2 regions of the Streptosporangium sp. NPDC051023 genome follow, and region 2 is predicted to be linked to the other one. Evidence: predicted binding sites of a transcription regulator. Region 2 holds the regulator's gene; the other holds the start of a gene.
What was found. Region 2 encodes HrcA, which represses chaperone genes, less so after heat shock. Its sites were predicted from a motif close to TTGGCACTCTCNNNNNGAGAGTGCCAA; they were not measured.
Positions count from the first base shown of each region.

Region 1: a site for HrcA is predicted at 4,703-4,729, ahead of groL (chaperonin GroEL). Genes of this name have one in related genera too.

Region 1 covers NZ_JBFBCE010000003.1:26,144-33,548, forward strand. The annotation lists gene AB0395_RS02700 (trehalose-6-phosphate synthase) at 14-1,444, opposite strand; gene AB0395_RS02705 (RNA polymerase sigma factor) at 1,541-2,101, shown strand; SAM riboswitch class I at 2,237-2,377, shown strand; gene thrC (threonine synthase) at 2,392-3,681, shown strand; gene AB0395_RS02715 (MoaD/ThiS family protein) at 3,704-3,979, shown strand; gene AB0395_RS02720 (cold-shock protein) at 4,351-4,551, shown strand; gene groL (chaperonin GroEL) at 4,875-6,500, shown strand; gene AB0395_RS02730 (AAA family ATPase) at 6,796-7,405, opposite strand, start outside.
Region 2 covers NZ_JBFBCE010000021.1:82,729-90,133, reverse strand. The annotation lists gene AB0395_RS16405 (hypothetical protein) at 1-319, opposite strand, end outside; gene AB0395_RS16400 (16S rRNA (uracil(1498)-N(3))-methyltransferase) at 472-1,203, opposite strand; gene dnaJ (molecular chaperone DnaJ) at 1,261-2,400, opposite strand; gene hrcA (heat-inducible transcriptional repressor HrcA) at 2,413-3,426, opposite strand; gene AB0395_RS16385 (hypothetical protein) at 3,610-4,374, shown strand; gene AB0395_RS16380 (DUF3097 domain-containing protein) at 4,432-5,247, shown strand; gene AB0395_RS16375 (DUF4870 domain-containing protein) at 5,272-6,024, shown strand; gene hemW (radical SAM family heme chaperone HemW) at 6,080-7,291, opposite strand.

The DNA.
Region 1 (7,405 bases), on a different contig from region 2:
GGAGAGCGGCGAGCTACGGGAGAGCGGCGAGCTGTTCGGAGAACCAGCGATGCGGGGGGAGCGCGGTCGCCGCGCAGGCCAGCCTGCCTCCTCTGCTGACGCGCTCGTCCTCCGGCATGACGAGGCCCTCGTGGATGGCCTGCGCCGTCGCCGAGACGTCGTACGGGTTCACCAGCAGCGCGTCATCGCCCAGCTCGGCCGCGGCCCCCGCCTCGCGGGACAGGATCAGCGCGCTGCGCGGCGACAGGACGGGCCCCTCCTTCGCCACCAGGTTCATCCCGTCGCGGATCGGGTTGACCAGCATCACGTCGGCGAGTCGGTAGGCGGCCAGCGACCGGGGATAGTTGTCCTGGACGTTGAGGATCAGCGGGTCCCAGTCCTCGGTGGCGTACTCGTCCTCGATCTCCAGGGCGCAGCGCTGCACCGCCGCGGTGTACTCCCGGTACTCAGGCAGGTCGTGGCGTGAGGGGTAGGCGAAGGCGAGGTGCACGACCCTGCCGTGCCACTCGGGGTGCGTCGCCAGGAACTCCCGGTAGGCGGTCAGGCCCCTGACGATGTTCTTCGACAGCTCGGTCCTGTCGATCCGCACGATCAGCTTGCGGTCGCCGACCAGCTCCCGCAGGGCGGACATGTGGGACTCGACGTCCGGTTCCGACGCGCGCGCCCAGAGCGCCTCCCCGTCGACGCCGAGGCCGTGCACGCCGATCCTGGTGGTCCTGCCCTCGTGAGTCACCGTACGGCCGGCACGGTCGACCTCGGCGCCGAGCACGCTCTCGCAGCAGTCCATGAAGGCGCCGGCCCAGCGGGCGGTCAGGAAGCCCGCGCGGTCGGCGCCCAGGATGCCTTCGAGCAGCTCGGCCGCGACCTCGTCGGGCAGCAGGCTGAAGTATTCGGGCGGGGCCCACGGGGTGTGGGAGAAATGGGCGATCCGCAGGTCGGGTCGCTCGACCCTGAGCATGGCCGGGACCAGGCCCAGGTGGTAGTCCTGCACCATCGCCTTCGCCCCGTGCGAGGCCTCTTCGGCGATCGCCGTCGCGAACGCCTCGTTGTATGCCTGGTAGGACTCCCACTCCCTGCCGAACCTGGCGTCGAACTGCGGCCTGTTCGGGGTGTCGTAGAGGAGGTGGTGGACGAACCACAGGGTGGAGTTGGCGACCGCGTTGTAGGCGCGGTGGAAGGTCGCGGCGGGGATGTCGAGCATCCGCAGCGCCCCGGTTTCGTAGCCCGCCTGGTCGAGACGGCCGCCCGGCGCCAGTCGTACGGCGCTGCGGTCGCCGTCGGAGAGGGCCGCGCAGACCCACAGGACGTCGAGGTCCTTGGCCACCTCCGACAGGCCGGAGACCAGGCCGCCGCCACCCCTGCGCATGGTCAGTGCGCCGTCCTCCGACAGGGTGAAGGAGACGGGGCCGCGGTTCGAGGCCACCAAAATCGCACTCATTTTGATCCCCTCGCCTAGGGACGTGCTTGTCCCGAAGGTTAACCAAACATAACCGGCGACCGTAGGATGTCGAGCGACTATGACCGCTGATGGGGGCTCGTGATGGCGCTGGACGAGACGACCGAGGAACTGGCCCGCGCAGCTGCCGGAGGCGACCACCGGGCGCTGGGCGAGCTGCTGAAGCGGATCGAGCCCGAGGTGCTGCGGCACTGCGGGCGGATCCTTCCCTACCGGCAGGACGCGGAGGAGGCCTCCCAGGACACCCTGCTGGCCGTGGCCCGCAACATCGGTCGCTTCGAGGGGCGGGCACGGTTCAGCACGTGGCTGCACATCGTGACCGCCAACTGCGCGCGTACCACCTACCGCTCGCTGAAGCGGCGTTCCGCCGAGCAGAGCTCGGACGAGCTGCCGCTGCACAACAAACCCGACGTCGCCCGGGTGAGCGTGATCGCCGGCTCCCGGCTTGACCTGCTCGACGCGATGGAGGCGCTCGAGGCGGAGAAGCCCGACCTGGCCCAGGCGCTGGTGCTGCGCGACATCTGCCAGCTCGACTACAACGAGGTCGCCGACCAGCTCGGCATCCCGCTCGGCACCGCGAAGTCGCGCATCCACCAGGCCCGCAAGTACGTCCAGGGAGCGCTCGGCGACGCCTACGGCTTCTGACCTCCGGCACCCGTCTCCCGACGCCCTGTCCGATCTTTGACATGCTTTGTCTCATTTGGCGAGACGGCTGGCCAGGATCGCGGCGGGGCGAGGTAGAGTGCATGAGACCTGCGTGTCAGGTCCACAACTGCATATTGCTCATCCAGAGGGGTGGAGGGACCGGCCCTGCGAAGCCCCGGCAACCCTCCCGGTTCAAGACTCGCGATCTGGCGAGGTCGGCCGGGACAGGTGCCAATTCCGGTCTGTGACCAGGGTGGTCGCAGACGAAGATGAGGGAAAGGCCTCGCTTCATGGCGCTCGCAAACACTGAAACCACCTCCTCGCTCGGCCGCGTCGACGACGTGCGCGATCGGCGTTTCGGCCCCGCCGCCGCGCTGTCCTGTCGTGAGTGCGGTGCCCGCTACGAGCTCGGCCCGAGCTTCGCCTGTATCGAGTGTTTCGGGCCCCTTGAGATCGCCTATGACTTCGGGCGTGTGACCCGAGAGCAGATCGCACAGGGGCCGACCAACATCTGGCGCTACCGTTCCCTGCTGCCGGTTCCCGAGGACGTCGCCACCAAGCCCAACATGGCGCCGGGCTGGACCAAGCTCGTCAAGGCCGACAACCTCGCGCGTGAGCTCGGCCTCCGCTCGCTGCACGTGAAGGACGACTCGGGCAACCCCACGCACTCCTTCAAGGACCGCGTGGTCGCCATCGCCGTCGAGGCGGCGAGGAACTTCGGCTTCCACACCCTCTCCTGCTCCTCGACCGGCAACCTGGCCGGTGCCGTGACCGCGGCCGCAGCGCGGGCCGGGCTCGACGCCTGCGTGTTCATCCCCGCGGACCTGGAGCAGGCCAAGATCGTCATGGCCTCCGTCTACGGTGGCAGGCTCGTCGGCATCGACGGCACCTACGACGACGTCAACCGCTTCTGCTCCGAGCTCATCGGTGACGAGCTGGGCGACAAGTGGGGCTTCGTCAACGTCAACCTGAGGCCGTACTACGCCGAGGGCTCCAAGACCCTGGCCTACGAGATCGCCGAGCAGCTCGGCTGGCGCATCCCCGACCAGATCGTCATCCCGGTCGCGTCCGGCTCCCAGCTCACGAAGATCGACAAGGCGTTCAAGGAGCTGATCGCGCTCGGTCTCGTCGAGGACAGGCCCTACAAGATCTTCGCGGCCCAGGCTGAGGGCTGCTCCCCGGTCTCCGCCGCCTACAAGGCGGGCCACGACGTGATCCGCCCCGTCAAGCCGGACACGATCGCCAAGTCGCTGGCCATCGGCAACCCCGCGGACGGTCCCTACGTGCTCGACATCGCCAGGCGCACCGGCGGTGCGGTCGAGGACGTCACGGACGCCCAGATCGTCGACGCGATCCGCCTGCTGGCCAGGACGGAGGGCATCTTCGCCGAGACCGCGGGCGGTGTCACGGTCGGTGTGCTGCGCAAGCTGGTCGAGTCGGGGAAGATCGACCCCGACGCGGAGACGGTGGTTCTCAACACGGGCGACGGCCTGAAGACCCTCGACGCGGTGGCCGACCAGGCACGCCCCACCGCCGTCATCAGGCCCTCTCTTGACGCATTTCGTGCGGTTGTCGCCTAGAACTCGTGAAAGGTACTGAATTATGAGTGTTTCTGTACGGATTCCGACGATTCTCCGTACGTACACCGACGGCGCGGCCGAGGTGAACGGAGAGGGCGAGACTCTTCGGGACGTGCTCCAGAAGCTCGACGCTGACTTCCCGGGCATCGGCGCCCGTATTCTCGATGAAACGGGCAAGATTCGTCGTTTTGTGAACGTGTACGTGGGTGATGAGGACGTCCGTTTCGCTGACAACCTGGACACGGCGACTCCGCCCGGAGTTCAGATCTCCATCATCCCGGCGGTCGCCGGAGGCTGAGCCTCGGCGAAGACCCTGAGAGGGCCCCAGGTGGGCCCGGGCGCCCGTTGTCATGAAACGGCGCCCTTCGACCGTGTTCACGACACCCGCACCGGCCTGGCCGCGTGCGGGTGTCGTGTTTTGTGATGCAAGCTCATATTTTTGAGGTCAAGACATAATGTAATATTTAACTAACTAATCGTGATAGCAAAACTATGTCAGGGCGCTGAATGCGTCCGTAAAGCGGTAGTTTGCTGGTTGACTCTGTTGCCCTACGGGCTCCCACAGGTATGGTCGAGGGCGATCGACGTAGGCGATGTCTCCGCCTCGGAGATTGAGGACATCGCGAAGGAATGGGCGGTGTCCCTCAAGCCCAGTAAGAGGAGTCGGAAGTGGCGCAAGGCACCGTCAAATGGTTCAACGCGGACAAGGGCTACGGCTTCATCGCGGTAGACGGTGGTAAGGATGTTTTCGTCCATTACTCCGCGATCATGATGGATGGGTATCGTGCGCTCGAACAGGGCCAGCGGGTCGAGTTCGAGATCACGCAGGGACAGAAGGGACCTCAGGCGGAATCCGTCCGGACAGTCTGACTCGCCTCCGTCAGAGCTCGCCGGGAACCGTCGGCGGATCCCGCGACAGCGCAGTTCGTGCGGATCGCCTCCGGAACGTTGGCCCGGCTCGTCGTTTCCATCGGCGGGCCGGGCCTTCGCCTAAGCTGAGACCAGGTCAACCGGACCTTGGCTTGCACTCGCCAGGGGAGAGTGCTAAACAGTTGGTTAGCACTCCTCATTGGTGAGTGCCAACCCTGGATCGAGACGATGGGGCCCGCCGAACGGAGTCGCGGGCCCGTATGCCGTCGCGGGCGTCGGCTCGATCTGGTGCAAGCCACCCTGTGTTTGGGAGGTCTAGCCGTATGGCAGCCAAGATGATCGCGTTTGACGAGGACGCCCGGCGCGGTCTCGAGCGTGGTATGAACCAGCTCGCGGACGCCGTCAAGGTGACCCTCGGCCCGAAGGGCCGTAACGTCGTTCTGGAGAAGAAGTGGGGCGCCCCCACGATCACCAACGACGGTGTCTCCATCGCCAAGGAGATCGAGCTCGAGGACCCGTGGGAGAAGATCGGGGCCGAGCTCGTCAAGGAAGTCGCCAAGAAGACCGACGACGTCGCGGGTGACGGCACCACCACGGCCACCGTGCTGGCCCAGGCGCTGGTCCGCGAGGGCCTGCGCAACGTCGCCGCGGGCGCCAACCCGATGTCCCTGAAGAAGGGCATCGAGGCCGCCGTCGAGCGCGTCTCCGAGGAGCTGTCCAAGCTGGCCAAGGACGTGGAGACGAAGGCGCAGATCGCCTCCACCGCCTCCATCTCCGCGGGCGACCCGCAGATCGGCGAGATGATCGCCGAGGCGATGGACAAGGTCGGCAAGGAAGGCGTCATCACCGTCGAGGAGAGCAACACCTTCGGCCTCGAGCTCGAGCTCACCGAGGGCATGCGCTTCGACAAGGGTTACATCTCGCCCTACTTCGTGACCGACCCGGAGCGTATGGAGGCCGTCCTCGACGACCCGTACATCCTCGTCGTCAACTCCAAGATCTCCGCGAACAAGGACCTGCTCCCGGTTCTCGACAAGGTCGTGCAGGCCGGCAAGCCGCTGCTGCTCATCGCCGAGGACATCGAGGGCGAGGCCCTGGCCACCCTGGTCGTCAACAAGATCCGTGGCCTGTTCCGCTCGGTCGCGGTCAAGGCGCCGGGCTTCGGTGACCGCCGCAAGGCCATGCTGGGCGACATCGGCATCCTGACCGGTGCCCAGGTCATCAGCGAGGACCTTGGCCTGAAGCTGGAGTCCACCTCGCTGGACCAGCTCGGCCGGGCTCGTCAGGTCATCGTGACCAAGGACGAGACCACCATCGTGGACGGCGCCGGTGACGCCGAGCAGATCGCGGGACGGGTCAACCAGATCCGCGCCGAGATCGAGAACACCGACTCCGACTACGACCGCGAGAAGCTCCAGGAGCGCCTCGCCAAGCTGGCCGGCGGCGTGGCCGTCATCAAGGCGGGCGCGGCCACCGAGGTCGAGCTCAAGGAGCGCAAGCACCGCATCGAGGACGCCGTCCGCAACGCCAAGGCGGCCGTCGAGGAGGGCATCGTCCCCGGCGGTGGTGTCGCGCTGCTGCAGGCCGGCGCCAAGGCCTTCGACAAGCTCGAGCTGGCGGGCGACGAGGCCACCGGTGCCGCGATCGTGAAGAAGGCCCTTGAGGAGCCGCTGAAGCAGATCGCGGTCAACGCCGGTCTCGAGGGTGGCGTCGTGGTGGAGAAGGTGCGCAACCTCACCCCGGGTGAGGGCCTGAACGCCGCCACCGGCGAGTACGTCAACCTGTTCGAGTCGGGCATCATCGACCCGGCCAAGGTGACGCGCTCCGCGCTGCAGAACGCCGCCTCCATCGCGGCGCTCTTCCTCACCACCGAGGCTGTTATCGCCGAGAAGCCCGAGAAGGCCGGAGCCGCTCCTGCCGTTCCCGGCGGCGGCGACATGGACTTCTGAGTCCAGGCGCTTTCCCAAAGAGGCGGTCCCGAGGTGCCGGGGCTGCCTCTTTGGTTTTCTCGGGCACCGGATTCTTTCCTGCCGATGCTCCAGAGCCTGATGTTCCGAAAGGGGATTGACCTTCCGGAGCCAATTGTCGTTCGTTTCACGGCGGTTCCGAGCACTGATGAGATCAGGGCGGCTCGTTTTCCCGAGAAGTCTCACCTTTGCCGGGAAGACGCCAGAGGCTTCACCCATCTGGACCATTCAGGCTGTGGAGCATAACCGGCGGCGTTCCAGGCGAGAGGGGCGGAACCTAACGCAGCTGGGCGGGAAGGTCGCCGGTGTGCAGGACGGTCAGGGAGGTGACCGCCCTCGTCAGAACCACGTAGAGGCGGGCCAGACCGCGGGGCTCCGCGTTCACGATGTCGGCGGGCTCGACCACGATGACGTGGTCGTACTCCAGGCCCTTCGCCAGGGTCGCGGGGACGACCAGAAGGCGGTGCTCCTCGGCCGAGTCCTGGCTCAGCACCCGGTGATCCAGGGACGCCAGGGCAGTGGAGACCTCGGTGACCGAGGCGTCGGGGACGATCACGCCGATCGAGCCCTCGCGGGCCAGTGCCTCCCGCACCGCCTCCGTCAGGGACGCGGCCGGGTCGGGGGCGGGCCGTACGGAGAGGGAACCGATGCCCGGCCGCAGCGACCGGGGCGGAGCCAGGTCGGGGGCGACGGAGGGCAGCAGCCTGGCGGCGTAGTCGAGGACCTCCCGGGGAACGCGGAAGCCGAGGGTGAGCTCGGTGACCGCCCCGTCCTCGAAGCCCAGGTGCGCGAGCACCTCCTTCCACGAGCGGGCGGACCAGGGGGTCGTCCCCTGCGCGAGGTCGCCGAGGACGGTGGCCGATCCCGTACGGCAGCGCCGCCCCAGA
Region 2 (7,405 bases):
AGATCCAGAGCGGCGAGGTCAACTTCACGGTGCCGACGAAGCCGGAGATGTCGGCCACATCACGACCTCCGGTGAGAGTCGGCACACCGCCTCCGGCCCCGGCCAGGCCGAGCGTGACGCCGCCCGCGCCGCTGCCCGCCACCTCCAGGCCGGGGACGCCGAGCCCGAAGCCGTCGGCGAAGCCGTCGAGGACTCCCAAGCCGACGCCGTCGCCGAGCTGCCCGACGGCGCCCGCGAACAGCAACACGGTCGAGCCCGAGGGGCTGCCGAAGGGGTGCGGCGAGAGCGAGACACCGGCTCCTCCCCTGCCTTCTGACACGGGGTCCTCGGACTCCCCGTGCGCGCTCGACGAGTGCCCGCCGGGGGACGGGCCGCGGACCCCGATGCCGACGGAGGTCTCCGGTCCGACGCCGACAGGCGGCCGCTAGCGGCCGCCTGTCCCCCAGGCACAGGGGACGGAGCGGGCCGGGCTCACCAGCGGCCCGTGCGCGCCTGGAGCACCGCCGCCGCCGCGACACCCGCCGTCGAGGTGCGCAGCACCGTCGGCCCGAGGAGCGTGGGTACGGCTCCCGCCCCCCGGAAGGCGGCGATCTCCTCCTCGGCGACACCGCCCTCCGGCCCGACGACCACGACGATGTCGCCGTCGGAGGGAAGGGCGAGAGTGGAGAGGGGCGAGGCCGCCTCCTCGTGCAGCACGACGCCGAGCGCGGCCCCGGACAGCAGCGCGGCGACCCCGGAGGTCGTCGCGGGCTCGGTCACCTCGGGCAGCCGGAAGCGGCGAGCCTGCTTGGCCGCCTCCCGCGCCGTGGACCGCCAGCGGGCCAGCGACTTGGCCGCCCGCTCGCCCTTCCATTGGGTGACGCACCTGGAGGCGGACCAGGGCACGATCACGTCGACCCCGGCCTCGGTCATCATCTCCACGGCCAGCTCGCCCCTGTCGCCCTTGGGCAGCCCCTGCACGACGACCAGGCGCAGACGCGGCGGGGGCACCTCGTAGCGGCGCAGCACCTCGACGCGGAGCGAGTCCTTGCCCGCGTCACGGACCACGCACTCGGCCACGGCCCCCGCGCCGTCGGTGAGATCGAGCCGCTCCCCGGCACGCAGCCGCCGTACGGCCGCCGCGTGGCGCCCCTCGGAGCCGCCGAAGGTGAACTCGGGCCGGGCCAGGTCGCCGGGCTCGGCCAGGAAGACCGGGACCGTCATCGGCCTTCGGCGGCGTGCCGGAGGACCCCGAGGACGGTCCCGCGAACGGCCGCCGGGTCAGCGGCCATTGAAGGCGTCCCGCAGGCGGGAGAAGAAGCCCTGCTGCCCCGGAGCGAACTTACCCGGCGGACGCTCCTCGCCGCGGAGCTTGGCCAGCTCGCGCAGGAGCTCCTCCTGGGCGGGGTCGAGGCGGGAGGGCGTCTCCACGTTGACGTGGATCAGCAGGTCGCCTCTGCCGGTCTCGTTGAGGCGCTGGACGCCCCTGCCATAGAGCGGGATGGTCTGCCCGGACTGGGTGCCGGGACGGACGTCCAGCTCCTCTGTGCCGTCGAGCGTCTCCATCGACAGGATCGTGCCGAGCGCGGCCGCGCTCATCGGGATCTGCACGGTGCAGTGCAGGTCGTCGCCGCGGCGCTCGAAGATCTCGTGGGGGCGCTCGACGATCTCCAGGAACAGGTCTCCCGGCGGGCCGCCGCCGGGGCCGATCTCACCCTCGCCCGCGAGCTGGATGTGGGTGCCGTCCTCGACGCCCGCGGGGATGCGGACCTTGATGGTCCGCCGGGTGCGGACCCGGCCGTCGCCGGAGCACTCCTGGCAGGGGTTGCGGATGATCGAGCCGAACCCGCCGCACTGGGGGCACGGGCGGGACGTCATGACCTGGCCGAGGAAGGAGCGGGTGACCTGGGAGACCTCGCCGCGTCCGTGACAGAGGTCACAGGTGTCGGGGTGGGTGCCCGGCGCCGCGCCGGAGCCGGTGCAGACCTCGCAGAGGACCGCGGTGTCGACGACCAGTTCGCGGGTGGTGCCGAAGGCGGACTCTTTCAGGTCGAGCTCCACCCTGATGGTGGCGTTTCGGCCCCTGCGGGCACGCGAGCGGGGACCTCGGCCGCCCCCGCCGCCCGCGGCGCCGAAGAAGGCGTCCATGATGTCGCTGAACGGGAAACCCGCGCCGAAGCCCCCCGCGCCCGCGCCCGCCGAGGCGAACGGATCGGCGCCCATGTCGTACATCTGGCGCTTGTTGGGGTCGGACAACACCTCGTAGGCCTGCGTGATGTCCTTGAACCGCTCCTGGGTCTCAGGGTCGGGGTTCACATCGGGATGCAGTTCTCTGGCCAGGCGGCGGTAAGCCTTCTTGATCTCTTCCGCACTGGCGTCGCGCCGCACCCCTAGGGTGCCGTAGTAGTCGCTCTTAGCCACTTAGTTGACCTCTTAAGATGCAGCCAGGATCTGGCTGACGTAGCGTGCCACCGCGCGCACCGCGCCCATCGTGACCGGGTAGTCCATACGTGTCGGACCCAGCACACCGAGCCGGGCCAGTTGCTTGTCTCCGGAACCGTATCCGGCGACGACGATCGACGTGCCCTGGAGACCGGTATAGGGGTTCTCCGAGCCGATCCGCACCGTCAGCGCCGACAGGTCCGAGGTCTCGCCGAGCAGTCGCATGAGCACGACCTGCTCCTCCAGTGCCTCCAGCACGTCGCGGAGCCCGACGGTGAAGTCGGCTCCCGCGAGGTTGGCGGCCCCGGCGAAAACGATCTTTTCATCATGCCGGTCCACAAGGGACTCCAGCAGCACCGACAGGATCGTGGCCGCGAGCGGCCGGTCCTCCGCCGGGAGTCGTTCGGGCAGGTCGGCGACCAGGTCGGGGACGTTGGTCAGCCCACAGCCGTCCAGGCACGCGTTGAGGACCGCGCGCAGGTGCGCCACGCGGTTCTCGTCGACGACGTCGGGCAGCTCGACCACACGCTGCTCGACCCGCCCGGTGTTGGTGATGAGCACGAACATCAGGCGGCGCTCGCTCAAGGGGACCAGCTCGACGTGCCTGACCTTGGAGTTGGTGATCGTGGGGTACTGGACCACGGCGACCTGCCGGGTCAGCTGTGCCAGCAGCCGCACCGTACGCATGACGACGTCGTCGATGTCGACCGCGCCGGCGAGGAAGGTCTCGATGGCCCTCTTCTCCGCGCTGGACAGCGGCTTCACCTGTGAGAGACGGTCGACGAACAGCCGGTAGCCCTTGTCGGTCGGCACCCGGCCCGCGCTGGTGTGAGGCTGGGCGATGTAGCCCTGCTCCTCCAGCACCGCCATATCGTTGCGGATGGTCGCGGGCGACACACCGAGGTTGTGCCGATCCGCGAGAGCCTTCGAACCCACCGGCTCGTTGGTGGACACGTAGTCCTCGACGATGGCGCGTAGGACCGCCAGCTTGCGGTCGTCAACCAACGTGCTCACCTCCCTACCTGCGCTCGGACGGGAAACGTCAGGTCTGGCACTCTGTGTTCCCGAGTGCCAAGTGTACGGCTCCCGCCCGCGGGGTGCGATAACACGGCACCACGATGACGGAAGCAAGCCATTGTCAAGTCAGCTGCTATCGCTATCCAAGCGGTAAGCGCCACAATCCGGTATATGTCCAATGATTTCGGATCCCCCTCGGGTGACGGCGCCGCGCACGTCCCCGGTCACGGCGCCCCCCAGCAGCCATACGGTCAGCCCTACCAGCAGCAACAGCCCTACCAGCAGCAGGGCGGCCCGACCTACGGCTATCCGCCTCCCGGCTACGGCGCCCCTCATCAGGGCCCGCCGCCGAAGGTGAAGGTGAAGCCGAGTGTCGGCTGGATCGTCGGCGCGTGGCTCGTCTTCGTGCTCAGCGTGATCATTGGCATCGGCGGCTTCGCGGGCGGCATCTTCAGCGCGATCACCGACGCCGCCCCCGCCAGCTCGTTCGGCCCCGGCGAGAAGACGACGGTCAGCCTCGACCCGGCGGACAAGCCCGCCATCTACGTCGCCGCCGCGAAGGGCACCAACTTCGAGTGCCAGATCGAGGGCGACCCGGGGAGCGTCAAGCTCCAGCAGCCGGGCATACAGCAGACCGTCACCGCGAACGGGCAGTTGTGGGAGCTGGCCCTGCGGATCGGGGTCGACAAGGCCGGCGACTACCCGATCACCTGCACCACCTCCGACAACGCGGACGCCAAGTTCGGCGTGGGCAAGGAGATCGCCGCGAACTCGGTGGTCGGCGGCGCGCTCGTGCTGATCGGGGTGCCGAGCTTCGGCTTCCTGCTGGCCGTGATCGTCACGATCGTCGTGCTGGTCAGGCGGAGCGGCGCCCGCAAGCGCCAGGCCGCCGCCGCGGCGGCCCAGTGGGGACAGCCCGGACCGTACGGCAGGTGACGGCGGCTTTTGCTACCGTCCACTTGATCCCCGGCGAGAGAGGGTTGGCGGTCGGTTATGTATGAGCGTGACGTGCTGGCGGGAAACTGGCGGCGCCCCCTGAAGGGGAAGATCCCTCAGGTTCCCGCGGAGCTCGACCTGGTCGTCGAGGACGCGGACAGCGGCTTCTGCGGCGCCGTGGTCGCCTGCGACAAGGAGGCCGTCACGCTGGAGGACCGGTTCGGGCGACGGCGGTTGTTCCCGCTCGAACCCGCCGCGTTCCTCCTCGAGGGCAAGACGGTGACGCTGGTGCGTCCCGCCACCGCGCTGCGGACCCCGAGGCGCTCCGCCTCGGGGTCCATCGCGGTCGAGGGCCTGCGGGCCAGGGTCGCCAGGGAGAGCCGCATCTACGTGGAGGGCGTGCACGACGCCGCGCTGGTCGAGAAGGTCTGGGGACACGACCTGCGCGTCGAGGGCGTGGTCGTGGAGTACCTCGAAGGCGTCGACCACCTGCCCTCGATCGTCGAGGAGTTCGAGCCCGGCCCGGAGCGCCGCCTCGGCGTGCTCGTCGACCACCTGATCGAGGGGTCCAAGGAGAGCAGGATCGCGGCCCAGGTCTCCTCACCCCACGTGCTGATCGTCGGGCACCCGTTCGTGGACGTCTGGCAGGCGGTCAAGCCGTCCGCGCTGAGAATTCCCGCCTGGCCCGCCGTACCGCGCGGCGTACCCTGGAAAGAGGGTGTCATCGCCGCCCTGGGCTGGAATCTGGAGCCCGGCGACGCGTGGCGCCGCGTTCTCGGATCGGTCGCCACCTACACGGATCTGGAGCCGGAGCTCCTCGGCCCGGTCGAGGAGCTGATCGACTTCGTGACCGCTCCCGGCGAGGATGGCTGACCCCGTACCCCGTCAGGAGGGGCCATGAGCGACACTCCAGAGAATCCACCGCGCGAACCCGCCGGAGAGGACCAGGCCCGGGATCCGGACCCGCAGCCCTCAGCGGGGCAGACCCAGCCCGGACAGCTGCGGCATCCGCCGCAGGAGCACACCCAGCCCGGACAGGCAGAGCCGGGCCACATCCAGCCCAGCCAGGAACAACCGAGCTACATCCAGCCCAGCCAGGAACAACCGGGCCACGCCCGGCCCGGTCAGCCCGGCGACAGCCCGTCCGGCTACGCGCAGCCCGGTCACGGCTGGCAGGAGCAAGGCTGGCAGGGGCAGGGCTACCCGCCGCAGGCCGCATCGCCGTACGACCAGGGCGCCTACGGCTACCAGGGGTCGTATCCCCCTCCCGGGTACGGCGCGCCCGGCGGCTACGGCTACCAGACCTTCCCCGGCGCGTACGGCCCGCGCCCCGGCACCGACGACACGACCATGGCGATGCTCGCCCATCTGCTGGGTCTGCTGACCTGGTTCATCGGCCCGCTGGTGATCTACCTCGCCAAGAAGGACGAATCCCCCTATGTGCGGGCCCAGGCGGCTGAGGCGCTGAACTTCCAGCTCACCCTGACGATCGCCTACGTGGTCTCCTGGGTCCTGACCATCGTGCTGATCGGCTTCCTGCTGATGCTGGTGGTCTGGATCGGATCGCTCATTCTGATGATCATGGCTGCCGTCGCGGCCAACCGCGGGGAGAACTACCGCTATCCGATGAACATCCGGTTCGTGAACTGATCGTCACGGCGGACGAGGAGGGCGCGGGTCACCTGGCCCGCGCCCTCAGGACAGGTCAGGTCAGGTCTCGCACCAGGGCATCGGCCAGCAGGCGCCCGCGCAGCGTGAGCACCGCGCGGCCCGCCTTGAACGGTTCGACCTCGAGCAGGCCGTCCGCCAACGCCCTGGCGACGACCGGCGGCTTCTCGATCTCCCTGAGCGGGAACCCCTCGGAGAGCCTGAGCTCCAGCATCAGCCGCTCGACCGCCCTGTCCTGCGGGGTCAGCACCTCGCGCGCGTACGCGGGTGAGACGCCGGAGGCCAGGCGCTCCGCATAGGCCGCCGGGTGCTTGACGTTCCACCACCGGGTGCCTCCGACGTGGCTGTGCGCGCCGGGGCCGACACCCCACCAGTCGCCTCCGGTCCAGTACAGCAGGTTGTGTCTGCAGCGCCCCGCCTGCGAGGTCGCCCAGTTCGACACCTCGTACCACTCGAACCCGGCCTCCGCGAGCATGGCGTCGGCGATGAGGTAGCGGTCCGCGGCCACGTCGTCGTCCGGCATCGGCAGCTCGCCGCGCCGGATCCTGGCGGCCAGCCTGGTGCCATCCTCCACGATCAACGAGTAGGCCGACACGTGGTCGGGCCCCGCCTCGATCGCCGCCGCCAGCGAGGCACGCCAGTCGTCGTCGCTCTCGCCGGGGGTGCTGTAGATCAGGTCCAGGTTGACGTGGTCGAAGCCCGCCTCGCGGGCCTCGGCCACGGCACGCGCGGGGCGGCCGGGGGTGTGGCCGCGCTCGAGCACCCGCAGCACGTGCTCACGGGCGCTCTGCATGCCGAAGCTCATCCGGGTGAACCCGCCGCCGCGCAGCTCCTCCAGGTAGGCCAGGTCGACCGACTCGGGATTGGCCTCGGTCGTCACCTCGGCGCCCGGGGCGAGGCCGAACTCCTCCTCGATCGCCCCCAGGATCCGGACCAGGTCGGCGGCGGGCAGCAGGGTCGGCGTGCCACCGCCGAAGAACACGGTCTCGACCGGCAGGTCCACCTCGCCGAGGTTGGCCCGCGCCCGCCGCACCTCCTCGACTGCGGTCTGCGCGTAGTCCCTCCGCGAGGCGCCCGGACCGAGCTCGGACGCCGTGTAGGTGTTGAAGTCGCAGTAGCCGCAGCGGGTCAGGCAGAAGGGCACGTGGACGTAGAAGCCGAAGGGCCGCTCCCCCAGGCCGTCGAGCGCGCTGTCTGGGAGGCTGCCCGAGGGGGGCACGGGATCGCCGTCGGGAAGTGTGGATGGCACGGCATCAAGTCTGCCGCTCGGGGCGCGATGCCCGGTACGGCGGAGCCGTACGGCCCCGGGGCCGCCCACCGGCGCGTCACGGCAGTGCGGCACGGCGGCGCGGCACAGTGGTGC